One region of the Nocardia sp. NPDC004718 genome, then DNA from elsewhere that is predicted to be linked to it. Evidence: riboswitches for the same ligand, from Rfam matches in the RefSeq annotation. Region 1 holds a riboswitch; each other region holds the start of a gene.
What was found. Region 1 has a riboswitch for S-adenosylmethionine ahead of ACWEH3_RS01565 (rhodanese-like domain-containing protein). Riboswitches for the same ligand answer to the same signal wherever they lie in the genome.

Region 2: linked by a shared signal. The riboswitch ahead of ACWEH3_RS29970 (ATP-binding cassette domain-containing protein) and the one ahead of ACWEH3_RS01565 (rhodanese-like domain-containing protein) in region 1 are both predicted to bind S-adenosylmethionine.
Region 3: linked by a shared signal. The riboswitch ahead of ACWEH3_RS08955 (aminotransferase class V-fold PLP-dependent enzyme) and the one ahead of ACWEH3_RS01565 (rhodanese-like domain-containing protein) in region 1 are both predicted to bind S-adenosylmethionine.
Region 4: linked by a shared signal. The riboswitch ahead of metX (homoserine O-acetyltransferase MetX) and the one ahead of ACWEH3_RS01565 (rhodanese-like domain-containing protein) in region 1 are both predicted to bind S-adenosylmethionine.

What each region holds. Positions count from the first base shown of each region.
Region 1 is NZ_JBSGCA010000001.1:289,496-295,017, reverse strand. It holds gene ACWEH3_RS01575 (FAD-dependent oxidoreductase) at 1-610, opposite strand, end outside; gene ACWEH3_RS01570 (Rv0361 family membrane protein) at 989-1,438, shown strand; SAM riboswitch class IV at 1,502-1,618, shown strand; gene ACWEH3_RS01565 (rhodanese-like domain-containing protein) at 1,633-2,049, shown strand; gene ACWEH3_RS01560 (O-succinylhomoserine sulfhydrylase) at 2,046-3,260, shown strand; gene ACWEH3_RS01555 (serine/threonine-protein kinase) at 3,272-4,774, opposite strand; gene ACWEH3_RS01550 (RpiB/LacA/LacB family sugar-phosphate isomerase) at 4,870-5,322, opposite strand; gene ACWEH3_RS01545 (type 1 glutamine amidotransferase family protein) at 5,408-5,522, shown strand, end outside.
Region 2 is NZ_JBSGCA010000055.1:5,594-11,115, forward strand. It holds gene ACWEH3_RS29955 (glycosyltransferase) at 1-914, shown strand, start outside; gene ACWEH3_RS29960 (hypothetical protein) at 941-1,648, opposite strand; SAM riboswitch class I at 2,034-2,127, shown strand; gene ACWEH3_RS29965 (hypothetical protein) at 2,139-2,339, opposite strand; partial or broken gene ACWEH3_RS29970 (ATP-binding cassette domain-containing protein) at 2,336-2,524, shown strand; gene ACWEH3_RS29975 (GNAT family N-acetyltransferase) at 2,583-3,098, shown strand; gene ACWEH3_RS29980 (LLM class flavin-dependent oxidoreductase) at 3,095-4,207, shown strand; gene ACWEH3_RS29985 (ABC transporter substrate-binding protein) at 4,204-5,522, shown strand, end outside.
Region 3 is NZ_JBSGCA010000008.1:127,464-132,985, reverse strand. It holds gene ACWEH3_RS08960 (Pls/PosA family non-ribosomal peptide synthetase) at 1-671, opposite strand, end outside; SAM riboswitch class IV at 1,205-1,318, shown strand; gene ACWEH3_RS08955 (aminotransferase class V-fold PLP-dependent enzyme) at 1,366-2,685, shown strand; gene ACWEH3_RS08950 (helix-turn-helix domain-containing protein) at 2,610-3,110, shown strand; gene ACWEH3_RS08945 (flavin reductase family protein) at 3,121-3,672, opposite strand; gene ACWEH3_RS08940 (YbaK/EbsC family protein) at 3,808-4,284, opposite strand; gene ACWEH3_RS08935 (2-oxo-4-hydroxy-4-carboxy-5-ureidoimidazoline decarboxylase) at 4,339-4,659, opposite strand; gene ACWEH3_RS08930 (crotonase/enoyl-CoA hydratase family protein) at 4,842-5,522, shown strand, end outside.
Region 4 is NZ_JBSGCA010000002.1:82,532-88,053, forward strand. It holds gene ACWEH3_RS02475 (NADP-dependent isocitrate dehydrogenase) at 1-293, opposite strand, end outside; gene ACWEH3_RS02480 (MFS transporter) at 648-2,192, opposite strand; gene ACWEH3_RS02485 (TetR family transcriptional regulator) at 2,274-2,987, shown strand; SAM riboswitch class IV at 3,040-3,150, shown strand; gene metX (homoserine O-acetyltransferase MetX) at 3,368-4,525, shown strand; gene ACWEH3_RS02495 (DUF3017 domain-containing protein) at 4,751-4,996, opposite strand; gene ACWEH3_RS02500 (tRNA (cytidine(34)-2'-O)-methyltransferase) at 5,214-5,522, shown strand, end outside.

The DNA of each region.
Region 1 (5,522 bases):
TCTCGGTCGGCAGCAGTTCGTCGCCGGTCTTGGCCAGCACGCGGGCGACGTCGAGGGCGACGTTGCCGACGCCCAGGACGGCGACCTTCTCCGCCTCCAGCGGCCAGGTGCGGGGGACGTCGGGGTGGCCGTCGTACCAGGAGACGAAGTCGGCGGCGCCGTAGGAGCCGTCGAGGTCGATGCCGGGGATCGGCAGGGCGCGGTCGGCGTTGGCGCCGGTGGAGAAGATCACCGCGTCGTAGAAGGCCCGCAGGTCGTCGAGGGTTATGTCGGTGCCGTAGTCGATGTTGCCGAGCAGGCGCACCTGCGGCTTGTCGAGGACCTTGTGCAGGGCGGTGATGATGCCCTTGATGCGGGGGTGATCGGGTGCGACGCCATAGCGGATCAGGCCGAACGGCGCGGGCATGCGCTCGTAGAGGTCGATCGACACCTCGGCATCGGACTTCATCAAGGCGTCGGCGGCGTAGATCCCGGCCGGTCCGGCGCCCACGATCGCGATGCGGAGCGGGCGGGTCTTCGCGGTGTGCGCGTCAGGCCCGGAGGAGGAAGCCTGCGTCACCACGGAGGGCTCGCGGACACCGCCATCCTCTACTGCACTCTGTTCGGTCATCTCTTTACGCGCACCTTTATGGTCGAAACAATTAATGACGTCGGGCTTAGCTTAGGCTAAGTTGACGCACCGGCTCGGTCGCACCCGTCCGGTGCGGACGCCGGCGTTGCCGGCTCGTGGCTGCACGGTGCTCCATTCGCCGCGGCGTAGAGCTGCCGATTCGCTATGACAGCAGGCCGCCGTCCCGCGATTCTATCGGGATGGCCGACGCCGCCCCGCGTCGGTGCGTGAACTCGACGGACGCCATCGACAGCCACGATTGTCGCTTACCCGCTCGCGCGCGGTCTATCGTCGCCGCTCGCCCCGGGTCGGCGCCGCGCCGGGCTGTTGCCCGGGGCCGAGCGCTCGATACCCGCGCCGACCAGGGATCATCGAGCCATGACCGAACAGCAGCCGACCGCGGGCGAGGACGAGATCATCCGGGTCGATCAGACCGATAAACGCTCGGTGGTCCCCTTCGCCGCCGCCGCGGTGGTCGCGGCGATCGTGCTGATCGCGATCGTGCTCGGCGGTGTGCTGTCGCCCGCTGAGAAAAATGTCACAGACGCCGACCGCATCACGGCGGCCGTCCGCGATTTCGTGGACGGCTCCAACCGCAGCGACGCCGTACCGCCGCCCGGCACCGCGTGCCAGGGCTTCGACGCCGCCCACTCACCGCTGGCGGGCCAGGACGGCGCCGGAAAGCCCGTCGAGATCACGAAAATCGACTCGCCGATGGTGGACGGCGACCGGGGCAAGGCGACCGTCACCACGAAGGTGGGTGGGCAGGAGAAGACGACGACCTGGACTCTCACCAGGTCCGGCGACAAGTGGCTGGTATGCACGTGAGCGTTCGCGCAGGGTGCGACACGGTTTGACACGGTGACCCGGGTCGGTGCAATCTCAGTCGAAGGTCATGAGAACCAGTGTCAAGCCCCGGCATTGCTGGTCGGCAACCCTCCTCCGCGGTGGGGTGCTCCGGGTGACGACCTGGCGGCGCCCTGGTCCCGGGCGCGGCAAGTGCGGATTCGCAGGAGGTGCACATGAGTTATGCCGGTGACATCACCCCTCAGCAGGCTTGGGAGCTGCTGCGGGACAATCCGGAAGCCGTCCTGGTGGACGTGCGGACGGAAGCGGAATGGAGGTTCGTCGGCGTCCCCGACACGAGCCCGATCGAACGGCCGACCGTGCTGATCGAGTGGGTCGATTCCACGGGGGCGCGCAACGAGGCGTTCGTCGAGCAGCTGAAGCAAGCGCTCGACGGCCATGATCCCGAGGCTCCCGTCGTCTTCCTCTGTCGCTCCGGTCAGCGTTCGGTGGGCGCGGCGATCGCCGCCACCTCGGCGGGCTACCGCACCTCCTACAACGTGCTCGAGGGCTTCGAAGGCCCGCTCGACGAATTCGGGCATCGCGGCGGCTCCGGCTGGCGCGCCCTCGGATTGCCCTGGCGGCAGTCGTGATCACCGGCGGCGCGTTCGACAAGCCGCTGCCCGAGAGCGTCGGCCCCGCGACGCTCGGCGTGCGCGGCGGGCTGCGGCGCTCCGGTTTCGAGGAGACCGCCGAGGCGCTCTACCTCACCTCCGGCTTCGTCTACGAGAGCGCGGAGGCCGCCGAGGCCGCGTTCACCGGCGAGGTCGAACATTTCGTCTACTCCCGCTACGGCAACCCGACGGTGGCCATGTTCGAGGAGCGGATGCGCCTGCTCGACGGCGCCGAGGCGTGCTTCGCGACCGCGAGCGGCATGTCCGCGGTGTTCACCGCGCTGGGCGCGCTGCTGGGCGCGGGCGACCGGCTCGTCGCCGCGCGCAGCCTGTTCGGCTCGTGCTTCGTGGTGTGCAACGAGATACTGCCGCGCTGGGGCGTGGAGACCGTCTTCGTCGACGGCGAGGATCTCGACCAGTGGGAACAGGCGCTGTCCGTGCCCACTCAGGCGGTCTTCTTCGAGACGCCAGCCAATCCGATGCAGACGTTGGTCGACGTGCGGCGCGTGAGCGAGCTGGCGCACGCGGCGGGCGCGAAGGTCGTGCTGGACAACGTGTTCGCCACCCCGCTGCTGCAACGCGGCTTCGAACTCGGCGCCGACGTGGTGGTCTACTCGGGCACCAAGCACATCGATGGCCAAGGCCGCGTGCTGGGCGGCGCCATCCTGGGCGCCAAGGACTACATCGACGGCCCGGTCAAGACGCTGATGCGCCACACCGGCCCCGCGCTGAGCCCGTTCAACGCGTGGACGCTGCTCAAAGGCTTGGAGACGATGCCGCTGCGGGTGCGCCATTCGTCGGAGTCCGCGCTGCGCATCGCCCGCTTCCTGGAGAGCAACCCGGCCGTCAGCTGGGTGCGATACCCGTTCCTGGATTCGCATCCGCAGTCCGCGCTGGCCGCAAGCCAGATGAGCGGCGGCGGCACCGTGGTCACCTTCGAGTTGAACGCACCCGAGAACGAGGCGAAGAAGCGCGCGTTCGAAGTCCTGAACCGGTTGCGCATCGTCGACATCTCCAACAACCTCGGTGACGCCAAGTCCCTGATCACCCACCCCGCGACCACGACCCATCGCGCCATGGGCCCCGAAGGCCGGGCCACCATCGGCCTGTCCGACGGCGTCGTCCGCATCTCGGTGGGTCTGGAGGACGTGGAAGACCTGCTCCAGGATCTCGACCAAGCCCTCGCCTGAGCAGGGCTCGGTCACATCGGCACGGTGACGCCGGGTGAAGACTGTGCACCGTGCAGGATCAAGTGGCTGGGAACGTCGTCTTTCTTGTCGTTCTTCCTGCCGTTCTTGTTCTTGCCCGGCAGGTCGAAGGCCAGCCGGATCGTCACGGCGCGGCCGGGCGCGATGCGTGCGAAGTCGTCGCCGGGCGGGTTGAGTCCGGCGGTGGCCGCCGCGTCGGGTGCGACGGAGCGGCCCGCGGTGGTGATCAGCCGTTGACCGGTGACGTCGAGGACTTGGTCGCGGTCGGACACGTTGGTGACCGTCAGTGTGACGATCGTTCGGGAACCGCCGCCGGAGCCCACATCGGTCACGGTGAAAGCGAAGTTTCCGTCGCGCACGGCAGTACCCGGATTCGCGGGTTGTCCGCCGGTCGGGGGCAGCGGAGTATCGGTCGGCGTAGCGGGTTCGCGGGTCGTCGGACCTGCGACGGGCGCGGACCCTATGCTGCCTCCCAGCAGCCACAACGCCGCCGCGACGACGAGCGCCGCCCCCGCGGCTACGGGTATCCATCGGCGCTTTCGCCGACGATCGAGCTGCCCGGCGGGAGCGGGTGAACGTACCTCGGGCGTCGGCTGCGCCGGAGTGGCGGCGGTCAGGACGCGAGTTCGCGGGCGGGCGGCCGGTGCCGCGAGAGGCGGGGCCGGTCGCGCAACCGTGGACCGGGCCAGAGCGGCCGACGCCGCCGCGGCGAATTGACCCGCGCTGCTATAGCGTTCGTCCGGTTCTTTGGCCATTCCCCGGGCGATGACGTCGTCGAGCGCGGCCGGGACGCCGTGGGCCGCCAGCGAGGCGCGCGGCGGCTCGGCCATCAGATGTGCGCGCATCTGTTGTGCCGGATCGCCCGCGCCGTAGGGCGGTTGTCCGGTGAGGGCCTCGTAGAGCACGCAGGCCAGCGAATAGACATCGGACCTGGCATCGACCGTGCCGGTGAATCGCTCCGGCGCCATGTACCCCAGCGTGCCGACCACCAGCCCCGTGGCGGTGAGCGCGGTGCCGTCGGCAGCGCGGGCGATACCGAAATCGATCAGATATACGAAACCGCTGGTGTGCAAAAGGATATTGCCCGGCTTCACATCGCGGTGCACGAGTCCGGCCGCGTGCGCGGCGTCCAGCGCCTCGGCGGCCTGGGCGATGACGTCGACGGCTTGATCCGGCGGCAGCGCGCCCGATCGCAGCCGGGTGCCCAGGTCGACGCCATCGATGTAGGCCATCTCCAAGAACAGATGGCCGTCGACCTCGCCGAACGCGTGGATGGGCACGATGTGCGGGTCGCGCGCCCGAGCTCCCAGCCGCGCCTCCCGCTCGAAGCGCTGCCGATAGAGCGAATCCGCGGTACACGCCGCGGGCAGCACCTTGAGCGCCACGGCGCGGCCCTCAGGGTCGTGTGCCAACCACACCTCACCCATGCCGCCACGGCCCAGCAAGCGTTCGAGCGAGTAGTTCCCGAATGTGCCACCGGCGCTCTGCACGGACATGCCTCGACCGTATCGCCGGGTTTCGTGGCCATCGCGGGTGGGAGGGCGTCCCCTTTCGTGCTGTCGACGCCGCACCTTACGCGGAGAAGGCTTCGTCAGGCATCGGCGGTGCGCTCGATGTCGGTGAGATGGGCGATGTTGGCCCGGTCGTCCGGGGACGAGCTCGGTTCGGTGGTGAACCAGGAGTCGAGGATCTCCCGTAGCTCGGCGCTGGAGGTCGAGCGCAGGCTCAAGGCAAGGACATTGGCGTCGTTCCAGGTGCGGGCGCCCGCCGCGGTCGAGGCGTCCGCGCAGAGCGCGGCGCGGACCCCGGCGACCTTGTTGGCCGCGATGGAGGCGCCCGTGCCGGTCCAGCAGCAGACGACGGCCTGGTCGGCGTGGCCGGAGGCGACATCGCGGGCGGCCGCTTCGCTGGCCCACGCCCAGTCGTCGCGTTCCTCGTCGGACAGCGCGCCGTGCAATACGAGTTGGTGGCCACGCTTGCCCAGTTCGTCGACCAGTTCCGCGGCCACTCCGACCAGCTCGTCCGCCGCCACCGAAATTCGCATGGGTTCAGCGTAGTTGCCGGTTCGCGGGCAGTGCCGGCGATCGTTCTCATTGACAGTATGCTGTCAAATATGACAGCATACTGTCATGCTGAAGACCGTGCACATGGCCGTTTACGACACGCTCGCCGACTGGGAGGTGGGCGCGGCGACGGCGCACATCAACAAGCCGAGCTGGCACCGGGAACCGGGAACCTGGCAGG
Region 2 (5,522 bases), on a different contig from region 1:
TCCTCGACGACGCGTCCACCGACGACACCGGCGCCGCGGCCCGCGCGGCGATCGACGACGACCCGCGTTTCACGCTGCTGCACAGCGAGTCCGACCCGGTCCCCGGCTGGACCGGAAAAGCCGCCGCCTGCGTCCGGCTGGCCGAGGAGGTGTCGACGCCGGTGCTGATCTTCTTGGACGCCGACGTGCGACTGGCCCCGACGGCGCTCGCGGCGGCGGTCGGCGCGCTGCGCGCACGACGCGCCGCGTTGGTCTCCCCCTGGCCCCTGCAAGTGGCAGGCTCGGTGGCGGAGGCGCTGGTGCAGCCCCTGCTGTGCTGGTCGTGGGCCTCGACGCTGCCGGTCACCGCGGCCGACCGGAGCCTTCGACCCGCCACGGCGGTGGCGTGCGGGCAGTTCCTCGTGTTCGACAACGTCGCGTACCGGTCGGTGGGCGGCCACACGGCGGTGGCCGGAAGCGTCACCGAGGACCTCGACATCGCCCGTACGCTGCGGCGAGCCGGTCACTCCACGGTTCTGGTGGCCGCGGGACCGCTGGCCCGCACCAGGATGTATCGCGACGCCGCGGAATTGGACGCGGGCTACTCCCGCTGGCTCTGGTCGGCCTACGACGGCACGATAAGGGGTGGAGCGGCGGTGGGACTGGTTGCCGCCCTTGCCTATTGGGTGCCGCCCGCAGTGGCGGTGTTCGGCCGCGGGGCGCACCGCCGGGCGGGCCTGATCGGCTGGCTCGCCGCCGTCGCCGGGCGACTGCTGGCCCGCTCGACCGAAACCGGCGGCCCACTGAAACCTTCGGACCTGTCTGCCGCCGTCGCGCATCCGGTATCGGTGGCGGTGTATCTGCTGCTGTGGGTGCGGTCACACCTGGCCCGTCGCCGCGGCACGGCGCGCTGGAAAGGTCGGCCGCTGCCCTGAGCGACCGTGCCGCGGTGACGGAAATCTCATGGCACCGGGGTGATTCCCACCGTCGGCAGGAAGAAGCAGGACTTGGCGCCGTTCTGCACCGTGCCGAACATCGCGGCGAGCACGGTGCCCTTCCCGGTGTCCACCGGGACCGCGCGCACCCCGCCCATCGGGAGGGACGCGACGAGGAAGTCCCGGATCGCCTGCTCGGCCGCGGGCCGCTGGTCCGGCGGAACGGCCGCGGGAACCATCGAACGCGCGACCTCCGGCAGCGGCCCCATGGCGGCCGTGCCGCTGCGGCCGGTATTCAAATTCAGCCAGCTCACCTGCATTCCCGCGGTATTCGGGCCGTCCGGGCCGAGCCCGTAGGGCACGAAGGTGAACATGGCCTGCCCGGCCTTGACGGCGCTGAGGTCCTGGCCGGGAATCTGGACTGTGGTCTTCGGCCACGGCCCTGGAATGGCGCCTGCCACGGCGGGCGCCAGACCGGCCGTGGTGTTGTCGAGGCAGAACGCCGACGCGCTCGGGTACGCGAACGGCTGGATACCGAGCGCGCGCAACGCGTCGAGCGCGGCTTGATACGCGCCGAACAGGTCACCGGGGGCGGCGATCGGCACGGAGTCCTCGGGGAACGCGGGAATCGTGGCATCCGGAGCCGCGAACGCGGCCCCCGGCCCGGCGAGCACGAAGGCGATCGAACTGGTCGCGACAGCGGACAACTGGGTCAGACGGCGCAATATGTTCACGAAACCTCCTCATCGGCGGAACGATCGAGGGGGACAGTACTCCGGCAAACGCAATCAGCAGCCGGGATTGCACACAGCAATTTCGTGGCGAGTCCTGTTTGCCCGGAACGGACCTCCGCGTAGCCCACCGGCGTTCCCCAGCGTCGGCGATAGCCGTATGCTGCATCGGACCATCCCAGTCCGGCGCCACGCGCCCGGGATCGGCGAAGCGCGGAAACTCACCTCGCCCTCGGCAGAGCAGCGCACGCCCGGTTACTAAAAAGATCCGATGAATCGGCGTCGACAAGATCTACGCTCACGGTGATTACTTCTCTTGTTCCAGGCTTCCCTTGCTGGGCATCATGATTCGGCTCGCCCCTGACATCCGTTGACAGGGGGTCGGCGCCAACCATCCAGAGCGACCGAGAGACCTGGCTCGTCGACGTCGCAGCAACCCCCCGGTCACCGGGTGCGGGTGCTTCCGCCGGGACCGATGGAGGAACCGAAGTGATCATCGAGGACCCGTCATGAGCACGTCCACCGCGCCGGACGCCGCCCCCGAGGCCGCCGCGCCGACCGAACCGGACCCGACCGGAACACCGGCCCCCGCCGAGACCGGCGCGACGCCGACCGTCGCGAAGACCCGGCATCCCTGGCGCTGGGTGATCAGTGCCGCCGCGCTGATCCTGCTCGCCCAGTTCGTGCACGGCACGCCTGCTGCTGGATCGGGTCGGCATCGGACACCTGGCGGACGCGTATCCGCGCAGGCTGTCGGGCGGGCAGCAGCAGCGGGTGGCGATCGCTCGCGCGCTGGCGCTGCGCCCCCGCGTGATCCTGTTCGACGAGCCCACCTCCGCGCTGGACCCGGAACTGGTCGGCGAAGTGCTCGACGTGATCGGTCCGCGATCTGGCGCACGGCGGCACCCGCCCGGCCTGCCGAAGAAGCGCTGAGCCGATGACACAACCGCTCTCGACCCCGACACTGCGCGTGCACCGGGTCGCCCAGGACGACCCCCTGGCCGCGCCCCTGCTGGCCGAACTCGCCCTCGAGTACAGCAGCCGCTACGGTCGCACGCCCGGCGAGGTGCACGTCTCGTTGCGCGAGCACCCGGCCACCGCGTTCGCGCCGCCGCACGGCGCGCTGCTGGTCGTCACCCGCGACGGAGAAGTGGTGGCGGGCGGTGCGTTCCAGCGCTACGACGCGCACACCGCGGAGCTGAAGCGGATCTGGACCTCGCGGGAGCACCGCAGGCAAGGGCTCGGACTGTTCGTACTCGAGCGGCTGGAAGCCGAGATCGCGCGCCGCGGCTACCGGCGGATCTACCTGACCACCGGACCGCGTCAGCCCGAAGCGGTCGCCCTCTATCTCGCCGCCGATTACCGCGCGCTCTACGACCCGGCTCTGCCCGCGGAACAGATCGGGCCGCATCCCTTCGAGAAGCAGCTGCCCGCGCTGGGAGCGATCGCGTGAAGTTCCTGCTGTTCACCTTGGTCACCCGGGTACCCGATCCGCGGACCGGCCGCCTGCCCGGCACCCGGGAACGCCTGCGCGACGTCGTCGGCCAGGCGCGGCTGGCCGAGGAACTGGGTTACGACGGGTTCGCCGTCGGCGAGCGGCACGAGGATCCGTTCCTGTCCGCCGCGCCGCCGGTCATCCTGTCCCACCTGGCCGCCCTCACCTCGCGGATCACGCTGTTCACCGCGGTGACCACGCTGAGCCTGCTCGACCCGGTGCGCGCCTTCGAGGATTACTCCACGCTGGACAACCTGTCCGGCGGGCGGCTCGAGCTGATCATCGGCAAGGGCAACGGCGCCGCACAGGCGCAGCTGTACCACGTCACGCCCGACGACCAGTGGGACCGCAATCGCGAAGGCTACGAACTGTTCCGCGCCCTGTGGGCCGGTGACAACGTGACCTGGTCGGGGCGCTTCCGTCCGCCGCTGCGCGAGGCCAAAGCACTGCCGCGGCCGTGGCAGCCGAAGATCCGGATCTGGCACGGCAGCGCCACCAGCCGCGAATCGGTGGAACTGGCCGCGCGCCACGGTGATCCACTGTTCTCGGCGAACGTCACCAACCCGATCGAGCCGTATGCCGAGCTGGTGCGCCACTATCGGGAACGCTGGGCGTTCCACGGCCACGACCCCGCCGACGCGCTGGTCGGCGCGGGCACCACCGGATTCCAGGTGTCGCGCACCTCGCAGGAGGCGCTCGCGGCCTACGGGCCGATCTTCGAAGCGCGGCTGGCGCTGGCGCGCGAACGCGGGCTGCCGGTGGTGTTCGAGACCCTCGACGACTACGTGGCCCGCAGTTCGGCGCTGATCGGCAGCCCGGAGCAGGTGATCGACAAGGTCGGCCGCCAGCACGCGCACCTCGGCCACGAGGTGATCCACCTGTCCGCCGAACGCGACGGCCGCCCCGAGCGGCAGTACCTGGACGGCCTCGAGCTGTTCCAGGCCGAGGTGGCGCCCGAATTGCGCCGCCGCATTCCCAGCCGACCGTTGGCGACCGGTGTCGCCGACGCCGACCCCGACCAGGGCGAGGAACTCGCCCGCCCCGAAGTATCTGGAGTTGCCCCGTGATCCGAACCCGTCACCGAATCGTCGCGCTGGCCGGCGCGCTCGCCGCGGCCACCACCGTGGCCGCCTGCGGCAGTGATTCGGCCGCGCCCGGCGGCGACGCGGGCCCGCCCCAGCCGGGCGGTGTACTGCGCTACGGCCTGTCCCAGGCGCCGACCTGCTCGGATCCCGCCCAGGCGGGCACCAATCAGACGCTCTACGTCGCCCGGCAGATCGTGGATTCGCTGACCGACCAGGACCCGGCCACCGGCGAGCTGAAGCCGTGGCTGGCGCAGAGCTGGGAGACGAGCCCCGACGCGAAAGTCTTCACCTTCCACCTCGTCGACGGCGTCACCTTCAGCGACGGCACGCCGCTCACCGCCGAATCGGTCCGCAACACGTTCGATTCGGTCGTGAAGATCGGCTCGGGCAAGGCGCCGCTGGGCAGCAGCTACCTCACCGGCTACGTCGGGACCACGGCCGTGGACCGGCTCACCGCCCGGGTCGAGTTCAGCAAGCCCAACGCACCGTTCCTGCAGGCGTCCTCGACCGCGGCGCTCGGCATCCTGGCCGACGTGACCACGGCCAAGCCTGCCGAGCAGCGCTGCCTCGGCGACAACGTCGGCAGCGGACCGTTCACCTACGCGGCCTACCGCCAGGACGCCGCGGTGACGCTGGCCAAACGGACCGGCTACCACTGGGGTTCGGCGGTGTTCGCCCATCGGGGCGAGGCCTACCTGGACAAGATCGAGTTCACCGTGGTGCCCGAATCCGGCGTCCGCACCGGCAGTCTCGCCTCCGGGCAGCTGGACGCGATCAGCGACGCGCTGCCGCAGGACGCTCCGCAGATCGAGGCGGCGGGTGGCCGGGTGCTCAGCACCGCCAACCCGGGTGTGCCGTTCGGCTTGCAGCTCAACGTCACCAGAGGTCCGTTGCGCGATCCGGCGGTGCGCCGGGCCCTGCTGCCCGCCATCGATCGCAAGCAACTGGTCGACACCGTGCTCGGCCCGCAGTTCAAGCCCGCCACCAGCACACTCGCCAGCACCACACCCGGCTACACCGACCTCTCCGCACGTCTGGCCTACGACCCGGCGAAGACGCGCACGCTCCTGGATCAGGCCGGGTGGCTGCCCGGAGCGGATGGCGTCCGGGCGAAAAACGGCGAGCGGTTGTCGTTCTCGGTGCTGTTCAGCCAGGTGTTCGCGGGCAACCAGGCGATCCTCGAACTGGTGCAGCAGCAGTTGCGGCAGGTCGGCGTCGAGCTGAAGCTGGACCTGGTGTCCTCGGCGGAGGCCACGGCGCGCCAGAGCAGCAAGGATTTCGATTCCTTCTACGGCAA
Region 3 (5,522 bases), on a different contig from region 1:
CGCCAGGCCAGCCACATCTCCTCGCAGGACGCGTCGAAGGCGACCGACAATCCGGCGAGCACACGGTCACTCGGACCGATCGGGGCGTCCGGAAGGAACAGGTCGGCTTCCGCGTCGACGAAGGCGGCCGCGTTGCGGTGGGTGACGGCAACGCCTTTCGGCGTGCCGGTGGAACCCGAGGTGAAGATGATCCAAGCGTCGTCGCGGGGAGTCGGCAGCGTCGACCAGCCTTCCTCGCGCTGCTCTTCCGCCGCGCGGATGCCCGCGGCGGTGGTCTCGATGCCCGCCGCGGTCACGATCGCGGTGACCTGCGCCTCGCCGAAGACCAGTTGGGCGCGCTCGTCCGGGTCGTCTGCGTCGACCGGCACGTAGGCCGCGCCGGAGTACAGGACGGCGAGGATGGTCACGTAGAGCTCACGGGTGCCCGACGGTATGCGTACGCCGACCCGGTCGCCCGGTCGCACACCAGCGGTGGCGAGACGGGCCATGGTCTTCTCGATCTCGACGACCAGCTCCAGGTAGGAGAGCACTACTCGGCCGTCATCGATGGCAGGGGCGTCGGGGTGGGCGAGCGCCGTCGCGGTCAGGATGTCGACCAGTGTCCTGGCTTCCGGCGCGCGGTCACCACGCGACAACGGGCCCGCGGGCGCGTCGACGTCTGTCTCGAGCATGGTGCTCTGCGCACCTCCCATCGACTCGCCTCACACTTTCCCGTTGTTGTGTCATAGCTGGGTTACCAAAGGGCAAACGCCACGATGGCCAGTTGTCCACGGTACCCGGGGTTGTCGTCGTTCGTTGTTCACCGCAGCGGGCGCCGGATCGGCGGGCGCTGTGCGCGTTGTTGCAGGTGGGATCGATATTCGCCGCCGCGACAGGCCGATCGCTGGTCGGTCCGCCGTCCCTCGGGTTCGCCGGGAGATCGCTCGTGTGCGGGTGTGATTCCGCTCATCGAAGCGGTGCGGACCTCGGGATGGGCACGTGCGGCGTGGAGGCTCGTGGCGCCGGCGACCGGTCCGCCGCCTCGGAGCGCGGTCGAAGGCGTCAGTTGCCGAGGGGCGCGTGGGATGTCGAGGCAGCGGCTCGCGGGCGGTCGTCGGGATGCTTGTAAAGGCTCACGCCTGGTGGTTATCTCCACGCGGTGCTCCTGGGACTCGGGGTCGAACGTGGTTGACAGCGCCGGGGCGCTTCTGCCACCCTCGGGTCAGGTCATGAGTGCCAGCGCGAAGCCCCGGCTTGCTGGCCGGCAACCCTCCTCCGCGGTGGGGTGCTCCGGGTGACGACCCGGCCGCCGCCCGACCGGGCGCGGCAAGCGCGGACTCGACGAATCATTCGATTGCGGGTCCCTTAGCCGACGGGATTCACGTGATGACTACCACTGTCGACAACACCTGTGCCGCTCTCGCCCGGGTCTCCGGCGACGAATTGCTCGTTCCGCTGGTGCAAGGCGGAACGGCCACCTACGCCAACTTCGACTACGCGGCGAGCGCGCCGGCGTTGACGCAGGTCACCGACCGGGTACAGCAGTTGCTGCCGTACTACGCGAGCGTGCATCGCGGCGCGGGCTACGCCTCCCGGATCTCCACCGAGTGCTACGAGGCCGCCCGCGGGTCGGTCTCCCGGTTCCTCGACGCCGCCGACGATCAAGTGGTGGTGTTCACCCGCAACACCACCGACTCGCTGAACCTGCTCGCGTCCTGCGTGCCCGGCGACACCGTGGTGCTCGACATCGAGCACCACGCCAACTTCCTGCCCTGGACCAGGCGGGGCAGGCGGGTCGTGCAGGCCGCCGACACGGTGGAGGAGACCATCGGCAGGCTGGTCGCCGAACTGTGCAGCAGGCCCGCCGCACTGCTCGCGGTGACCGGTGCGTCGAATGTGACCGGCGAGGTGCTTCCGCTGGAGCGGCTGGCCACCGTCGCGCACCAGTGCGGCGCCCGAATCCTGGTCGACGCGGCCCAGCTGGCCCCGCATCGTCGAATCAGCCTGCGCGCCAGTGAGATCGACTACCTGGCGTTCTCCGGCCACAAGCTGTACGCGCCGTTCGGCGCGGGTGTGCTGGTGGGCAGACGGGATTGGCTCGACGCGGCGCGGCCCTACCTCGCCGGCGGGGGCGCGGTGCGTGAGGTGAGTACCGACGCGGCCGAGTGGGCGCCCGCTCCGCAGCGGCACGAAGCCGGGTCGCCGAACGTGCTCGGCGCCGCCGCGCTGGCCGCCGCCTGTGACGCGCTCTGTGTCATCGACGCCGAAACCCTTGCCGCGCACGAACATCAGCTCGCCGACCGTCTCCGCGACGGCTTGGCCGAGATTCCTGGCGTTCGGCTGTTGCGCATCTGGACCGACAGCCCCGACTCCGTCGGCATCGTCGCGTTCACTCTGGACGATTTCGCCCCCGGCCAGGTCGCCGCCTATCTTTCCGCCGAACACGGTATCGGCGTCCGCGACGGACGCTTCTGCGCCCACCCGCTGCTCACCCGTCTCGGCTTGGACGGCGCACTGCGCGCGAGCATCGGCCTCGGCACCACCTCCGCCGACGTGGACCGCCTGATCGATGCCATCGCCACCCTCGTGGCGACGGGCCCCACCTGGAACTACGCCGCCGAGAACGGCGTATGGAACCCCACCCCGGAAACGCGCCCCTTCACCTCCACCGCCCCCACCGGCGCGGCTCCCTGCCTCGTGGGCTGAAACGACGCTTGTTCCTCGATCTCGTCGAAAAGGGCACTAAGGATCCCAGGCGATATAGCATTGATGCTATGGGCGACGAGCGCTCGACCGCTGCATCGCGGAGCGGCATACGGCCGAGGAGGATGAGATCAATGGCTGAGCGTGGTGATTGGGCGGAAATCAGGACCCGCCGGATGAAGGAACCCGGCGCCGCGGAGGCTTATGAAGCGGCTCGGTTGGCTTATGAACTGGGGCGGACAATTCGGCGGATGCGCGAGGAGCGGGGCTGGAGTCAGACCGGGCTGGCCGATGCCGCAGGTATGACCCAGTCCGCGGTCGCCAGGTTCGAGGCGGGTGGGACGGTGCCCAGCCTTCCTGTGCTGGAGCGGCTGGCCCGTGCGCTCGACGCCGAGTTGGTGGTGCAGGTGCGGCCGAGGGTGGCGTAGCGAACTCGGGTCAGTCGCCGAGGGCGGTCGGCCGGTAGTAGCGGCCGTTGTAGTACAGCAGCGGTGCGGCGGAGGGCTTCTCGTCGGTGTTGTCGTGTACCCGGGTGACCAACCCGACGACGAAGGTGTGGTCGCCGATGGGGATCAGTTGGTGCACGGTGGCGCGTAGCCAGATGGGGGTGCCGTGCAGGACGGGTTCGCCGGTGTCGAGGGCGGTCCACAGAGATCGGTCGGTGAAACGCTCCTCCGCCGTTCGGGAGAACCGGTGGGCCAGGTGCTGCTGGTGTTCGCCCAGGAAATGGATGACGACGGACTCGGCGTCCAGCATGCCGGACAGGCTGGAGGAGGTGTGCGCGATGTTGAACGACACCAGCGGCGGGTCCAGCGACAGCGAGGCGAAGGAAGTCGCGGTGAAGCCGACCGGCCCTTGCGGCGAACGCAGCGTGACAACGGTGACGCCGGCCGGATAGTGGCGCATCGACGCACGATATTGCTCCGCGGTGATGCCGCTCAGATCGTCCGGAACCTGTAGTTCCGTCTCGGGCCGTGGTGCTTCGGTCACAACACGAAACTACGCGGCTCTCGCGGCCCGCGGCGGTGGCACATGTCGAGCGCGACCCGGTTGTCATTGGACCGGGCGGATGTCGAGTATCGAAGTTTCGCGGCGTCCGGCACGATCTCGCGACGTCGGCGCCGGTCAGTCGACGTCGATCGGAAGACCCGCGGTGATTCGCAGCAGCTCCGGGAACGACGTGCGGAAAATGGTGTTCGGATGCCCGCCCGCCGCCCATACCTCCCGATGGTGCGCCAGCGCGTTGTCGACCCAAGTGGGCAGGTTGGTCGGGTGGCCGACCGGTGCGACGCCGCCGATGGGCTGACCGGTCACCTGGCGCACCATGTCGGCGGGGGCGCGGGTCAGCGTCCCTTCCAGACGCGCGCCGGTCTTCGCCAGGTCGACCTGATGCGCGCCCGAGACCAGCAGCAACACCGGGTCGTCGTCGAGCAGGAACACCAGTGACTTCGTGATCGCCCCCACGTCGACGCCGAGCGCCCGCGCGGCGTCGTCGGCGGTGTGGGTGGGCTCCGGCTGGGCCACGATGAGACCGTGATGGCCCCGGGAGATGAGGGTGTCCGCGACTCGGCAGGCGACCGGTGGCAATGACGACCTGCGCATCCCACCAGGGTAGAGCGATTGCGGTCGGGACGCCGGGGAAGTCACGCGGTCGGCTCAGTATTCCGGATAGCCCTCGGCCGGGCCGAGCATCCCGGCGATCCGCCCACGGGTTATCCGCGCGAGTTCGGTCACATCTCGCGCCGAGACCGGTTCGTGCGCAACCCCTTCGAAGGCGCGGTCGACGTCCCGCTGAGACAGCGCGAGCAGTTCGACATCGGCCTTGCTCAGCAGCGCGTCCCGATCGGAATAGGGGCGAGCGTCGGCCAGTGTCGCGGCCCACGTGACGTTGCAGCAGCACTCGTACAGCGCGTGCACCGCCCGGCCGCGGGGCATTTCGTTGAAGCGGTCGAGACCGATCCCGCGATGCATCAGCATGACGTCCTCCGAAGCCGGTGAATGAGGTTTGCTGACTTGCTCATGATCCGCTGTTCCGCCCACCGCGAACCAGTACACCATTGCGAAATTTGCGCAGGGTTTACACGCGGCGAGGTTTCTTTCCGAGTCGCGCAGCACCGGGTCGGGACACGGGCTCCGATTTGTCTCGATACGCTGTACAAATGACAGATTGGCAGGCTTTCACCGTCGAAACGAAGGATCACGTCGCGCAGGTGACGTTGATCGGCCCCGGTAAGGGCAACGCGATGGGTCCCGACTTCTGGCGCGAGCTGCCGGAAGTGTTCCAGGCGCTGGACGCCGATCCGGAGGTGCGCGCGATCGTGCTGACCGGTTCCGGTAAACACTTCTCCTACGGTCTGGACCTGCCCGCGATGAGCGGCACGTTCGGCCCGTTGCTGGCCGATCGCGCGCTGGCCGCCCCTCGCACCGACTTCCTCGTCGACGTGCGCAAGATGCAGGCCGCGATCACGGCCGTGGCGGACTGCCGCAAGCCGGTGATCGCGGCGGTGTCCGGCTGGTGCATCGGAGGCGGGCTGGATCTCATCGCGGCGGCCGACGTCCGTTACGCCAGCGCGGAGGCGAAGTTCAGTCTGCGCGAGGCGAAGGTCGCGATCGTCGCCGACGTCGGCTCGCTGCAACGGCTGCCCGGCATCATCGGTGAGGGGCACCTGCGCGAACTCGCCTACACCGCCAAGGACATCGACGCCGCGCGCGCGGAGAAGATCGGCCTGGTCAACGATGTCTTCCCGGACCAAGAGGCGGTGCTGGACGCGGCGCACGCCACCGCGCGGGAGATCGCGGCGAACCCGCCGCTGGTGGTGCAGGGCGTCAAAGACGTACTG
Region 4 (5,522 bases), on a different contig from region 1:
GTGCCGTTGGGCGACCGCCACATCTTCTTGAGGCCGAATTCCTTGACTCGCGCCTCGTCCGGAGTGATAGTGGCGCACTTCACACCGACGCCGTGCTTCTTGATGGCTTCGGCGGCGTCGATGGTGACCTGATCATCGGTCTTGTCGCGGTACTCGATGCCGAGGTCGTAGTACTCGAGGTTCACGTCGAGGTAGGGGTGGATCAGCTTGTCCTTGATGAACTGCCAGATGATCCGGGTCATCTCGTCGCCGTCGAGTTCTACGACGGTGCCTTCAACCTTGATCTTGGACATGGATCTTCGTGTCCTCCTAGGATGGTGCCCTCATTGCACGGCCAGGCGAACACGCTTGTGAGCGGACCCCAGCTGTTCCAACAGACAACGTATATGTCCCGCGTTGTCGGCGGGACATGTGGTGCAAACAAGACAAGCGTACTGCTGCCGAAGTCCTCACCGCACGGGCAGCCCCCGGTGTGAGCTGGACCACCTTTGTTACCGATTGGTAGGCAATGCCTTCCAGCGCCGCGGCGGCACCCGCGCAACCGCCGTCGCCGCCATGATCCGCCTTCCGTTCCAGCACGGCAACCGCCTGGCACACGACGAGGCCCGCGCGGCGTGAGCACGCCGCCCGGACCTCGTTCCGGTGGATCAGACCGCGACCGGAAGCCGTGCCCCGTCCTCGGAACCTTCGATCAGGTTCTCCGGCCGGTCCCGGATCATCAGCGCGATGATCGGGATGGCCGCCAGGAAGAACCCGGCGCCGACGTAGAAGGCCACATCGTAACTGTGGATCGCGGCCCGCGCGGCCAGGTTGTCGATGCCGGGATTGTCGTGCGCGAAGGTCTTGGCGACCTGCACCGAGATGGTGGTCAGCAACGCCGTGCCGACCGCGCCGCCGACCTGCTGCGCCGCGTTCAGCAGCGCGGAGGCGACGCCGGAGTCCTCTTCCTCCACCTGATGCAGCGCGACCGTCTGCATGCCGACGAACAGCGGACCCATACCGAGCGCGATGAGCACCTGAGCGGGCAGCACACCGGCGAGGAAGCTGTCACCGAAGCTCAGTTGAGCCAGCAGCACCAGGCCGATGACGCCCAGCACGGCCCCGGCCAGCATCAGCGGACGCGGGCCGAGCTTCGGCAGCAGAGCACTGGTGACACCCGCCGAGATCGCGATGCCCGCCGGGAAGGGCAGGAACGCGAAGCCCGCCTTCAGGGCGGAGTAGCCCAGCGTGATCTGGAAGTAGAAGCTCAGGAACAGGAACATCGCGAACATCGCGATCGGGATGAGCAGCGCGGCGAGGAACGCGCCGCCCCGGTTGATCTCACCCGGGATGTGCAACGGCAGCAGCGGGTTCGCCGAGCGCCGTTCGATCGCGACGAAGGCGACGAGCAAGGCCAGCCCGGCGACCAGCAGCGCCAGCGTGCTGCCTGCCAGCCAGCCGTCATCGGCGGCACGACTGAAGCCGTACACGATGGCGATCAGGCCGAGCGTCACGGTGACGGCTCCTGGCACGTCGTATCCCCCGCTGCGCGGCGCGGGCACGTCCTTCGCCACCCAGGCCAGCGCGCCGAGCAGCGCGATCAGCGCGATCGGCGTGTTGACCAGCAGGCACCAGCGCCAGGAGGCGTATTCGGTGAGCGCGCCACCGGCGATCAGGCCCAGCGCCGCACCACCCGCGGAGATGCCCGCGAACACACCGAACGCGGTGGCCCGCTCGCCGGGCTCGGTGAAGGTCACCGACAGCAGCGACAGCGCGGCCGGAGCCAGCAGTGCGGCGAACGCGCCCTGCAACGCGCGTCCGGCGAACAGTTCCGCACCGGTCTGCGCGAGACCGGCCAGCGCCGACGCACTCGCGAAGCCGATCAGGCCGACGATGAAGATCCGGCGTCGGCCGAGGTAGTCGGCCAGCCTGCCGCCGAGCAGCAGCAGACCACCGAAGATCAGCGTGTAGGCGGTGAGCATCCATTGCCGGTTGCCGTCGCTGATGTCGAGATCACGCTGCGCGAACGGCAGCGAGATTGTCACGATGGTGGCGTCCAGCACCACCATGAGCTGGGCTAACGCGATCACTCCCAGCGCGAGCCAACGCGCTGAACCGCTCGCCCGCTGCGGCGCGTGCACCGCTGTCGCGGTCTCGGTCACGGTCTTCTCCTCGTCCTCGATGTCCGGAGCAATCCTGTCATCTAGCGACATTTGTCGTCAAGCGCAAAATGTCGCGATACGACATTTGACCGTTACGGACAGGAAAACGGCAGGTTGCGTTAACATGGGGGCATGCTCGAGTTATCGGCGCCGACGGGCGCGGGCGCAGCGGCCGACCGCGCCGCCGGCGGCCCGGCGACCCAGGGCCTGCGCGAACGCAAGAAGCAACAGACCAGGCTGCGGATCATCGCCGCGGCCCTAGACCTGTGCGACACACAGGGCTTCGACGCGACCACGATCGAGCAGATCGCCAACGCGGCGGACGTCTCGCCGCGCACGATCAACCGCTATTTCGACAGCAAGGAAGACATCGTCCTGGGGCCGGTGCAGGATTTCGGGCAAACCATCGCCGAGACGCTGCGCGAGTTGCCCCGCACGGGCAACGAACTCGGGGCGCTGCGCCAGGCCTTCCTGCACGTGGTCGATGAAGCCGCCGCGGCGGGCGAGGCGGATCCGCTGTCGTTCCGGCAGTTCCAGAAGATGCAGCGGATTCTGCGCAGCAGCCCGTCGGTCAGCGCGCGCAGCATGGAGCACGCCGACGACAAGAACCACGCGATCGCCGCGGTGGTCGCCGAGCGCCTCGGCACCACGCCGGACGCGCGCCCGGTGCGACTGATCGTCGGCGCCTGGCAACTGATCGGCCACATCGGCATGGAGTGCTCCGACGATGTGTTCCTCGATGACGACCTCGCGGTCGCGGCCAAGGCGGGGCGGGCCGCGTTCACCGAGGCCTACGACGAGTTCGTGCGCACCTGCTGTGGTGCGCCGACCGCCGCGGACCAGTGAGTTCGATGGAGGATTTCGGGCGCTGACCGCCCGCCGGTTATGATGCCGGACAGGTCATGAGTACCAGCGTCAAGCCCCGGCTCGCTGGTCGGCAACCCTCCAGCCGCGGTGGGGTGCTCCGGGTGATGACCTGGCTCCCGAGAGCCGGGAGCAAGCGCGTAACAGGAGGTCGCCGCCATGTGTTGTTGTTCGTCACCCACACACCGCTAACCCCTGCTGTACCGGCGAACACCTGCTTGGGAGCAAACCATGAGTGAATTCACCGCGCCCGGGGCCGAGCGAGGCCCGGCGCAGTCGGCCCCGCACATCCGTGGTGCCGAGTTCGGGATCGTACGTTTCCTCCCGGATCCTCCGCCCCCCGGTTTCGCGGCGGCGGCGACATGACCGTGAACACCGAACCGAGCGCGCGGACCTCCCGCATCGCCCTGCCGCCCCCGGATGGACAGCTCGGCACCATCGCCATCGGGGACGTGCGACTGGAGAACGGCGCGGTCATCCCGGACGTCCACCTCGCGGTACAACGCTGGGGTGAGCTCTCCCCCGGCCTGGACAACGTCGTGCTGGTCGAACACGCGCTGACCGGCGACTCGCACGTCGTCGGCAAGCCCGACGGCGTGCACCAGCTGCCCGGCTGGTGGGACGGCATGGTCGGGCCGGGCGCGCCGCTGGACACCGACGAATGGTGTGTGATCGCGACGAACGTGCTCGGCGGCTGTAAGGGCAGCACCGGGCCGTCCACCACGGCTCCGGACGGAAAGCCTTGGGGCGCGCGTTTTCCCGAGATCTCCATCCGAGATCAGGTGACCGCCGAAGCCGCTCTGCTCGACCTTGTCGGTGTCGAGCGGCTCGCGGCCGTGGTCGGCGGGTCGATGGGCGGTATGCGGGTGCTCGAGTGGATGGTCGGCGCACCGGATCGGGTCGCCGCGGCGCTGGTGCTCGCGGTCGGAGCCCGCGCCACCGCCGATCAGATCGGCACCCAGACCACCCAGATCGCGGCGATCACGTCCGATCCGGACTGGCAGGGCGGCGACTATCACGGCACCGGCCGCGCACCGACGACGGGGATGGCGCTGGCCCGGCGGATCGCGCACCTGACCTACCGCACCGAGTTCGAGCTGGATCACCGGTTCGCGAACAAGCCGCAGGGCGACGAGGACCCGTGGAACGGCGGACGCTACGCGGTGCAGAGCTACCTGGACCATCAGGCCGAAAAGCTCTGCAAGCGTTTCGATCCCGCCACGTACGTGCTGCTGACCGAGGCGATGAACCGCCACGACGTCGGCCGCGGCCGGGGCGGCATCGAGGCGGCGCTCTCGGCGACGCCGGTGCCGTGCGTGGTCGGCGGCGTCGACTCCGACCGGCTCTATCCGCTGCGGACCCAGCAGGAACTCGCCGATCTGCTGCCCGGATGCGACGGACTGGAGATCGTGCACTCCCGCGACGGGCACGACGGATTCCTCACCGAGGCGGCGGCGGTGTCCAAACTGCTGACCGAGACCATGCGCCTGGCCCGCGCCGGTGTGCGCCCCGAACGCTGAAAAAGTGCGCTTCCTCTCCCGCCCGCACTGATCGGTGCCTCGCGCCGTGATGCCGTCCACTCGCAGAGCGCTGCGGTTCGCCGCGCCGCTTCGATGCGGTTGATGTTGGTCTCGATCCACTCCCGCAGCGCCGCTATCGGCGTGCAGTCCGCGCGAACGGACGGTCTTCGCCGAGCGATACGCCGCTGCATCAGGGCGACCCGGCCATCGCTGGGTCGCCCGCCCTCAGCCGACGCCGAGCGTGTTGATCGTGGCCGCGAGGAACAGGATGCTCGACCCCAGCAGCGTCAGCGCGCCGACGTCGAACGGCTTGCTGCGCACCGCCAGCAGCCCCACCCGGGTAGTCGGCAGGCACAGCCGGAATGCCGCCGCCAGCAGGGTGGCACCGCCGAAGAAGAACGTCCCGCGCCGCCAACGATCGGACGCCACGAATACCACCGCCACCACGATGACCAGCGTCACGACGACCATCGGCAGATGGGAACGCAAGAACTCCGCTCCCGAACCGCGGCGTCCGGCCCGGGCGATAGGCGTATCGGCATCGGTCACCTTCCCGATTCTTGCAGACCGGTCCGGTGGTCGACGAGTGGCGCATGCCTGCGGCGAATCGCGAGTACTTCCCGCGGCGGTGTGCCACTCGTGTGGGGTGCGGGCGGACGGCTCCGGCGACCTGGTTGACTGATGCGTCGTGTTCCATCTGATGTTCCATGAGCCGTGCATTCCGCCGAATACCGGCAACGCGATCCGGTTGGTCGCGGGGACCGGGTGTCATCTGCATCTGATCGAGCCGTTGGGATTCGATCTGTCGGAGCCGAAGTTGCGCAGGGCCGGGTTGGACTACCACGATCTGGCGTCGGTGACGGTGCACCCGAATCTGGCGGCGGCATGGGAAGTACTGCGCCCGGAGCGGGTTTTCGCGTTCACCACCCAGGGCACCACTCGGTTCACGGACGTGGCCTATCGCGAGAACGACGTGCTGCTGTTCGGCACCGAACCC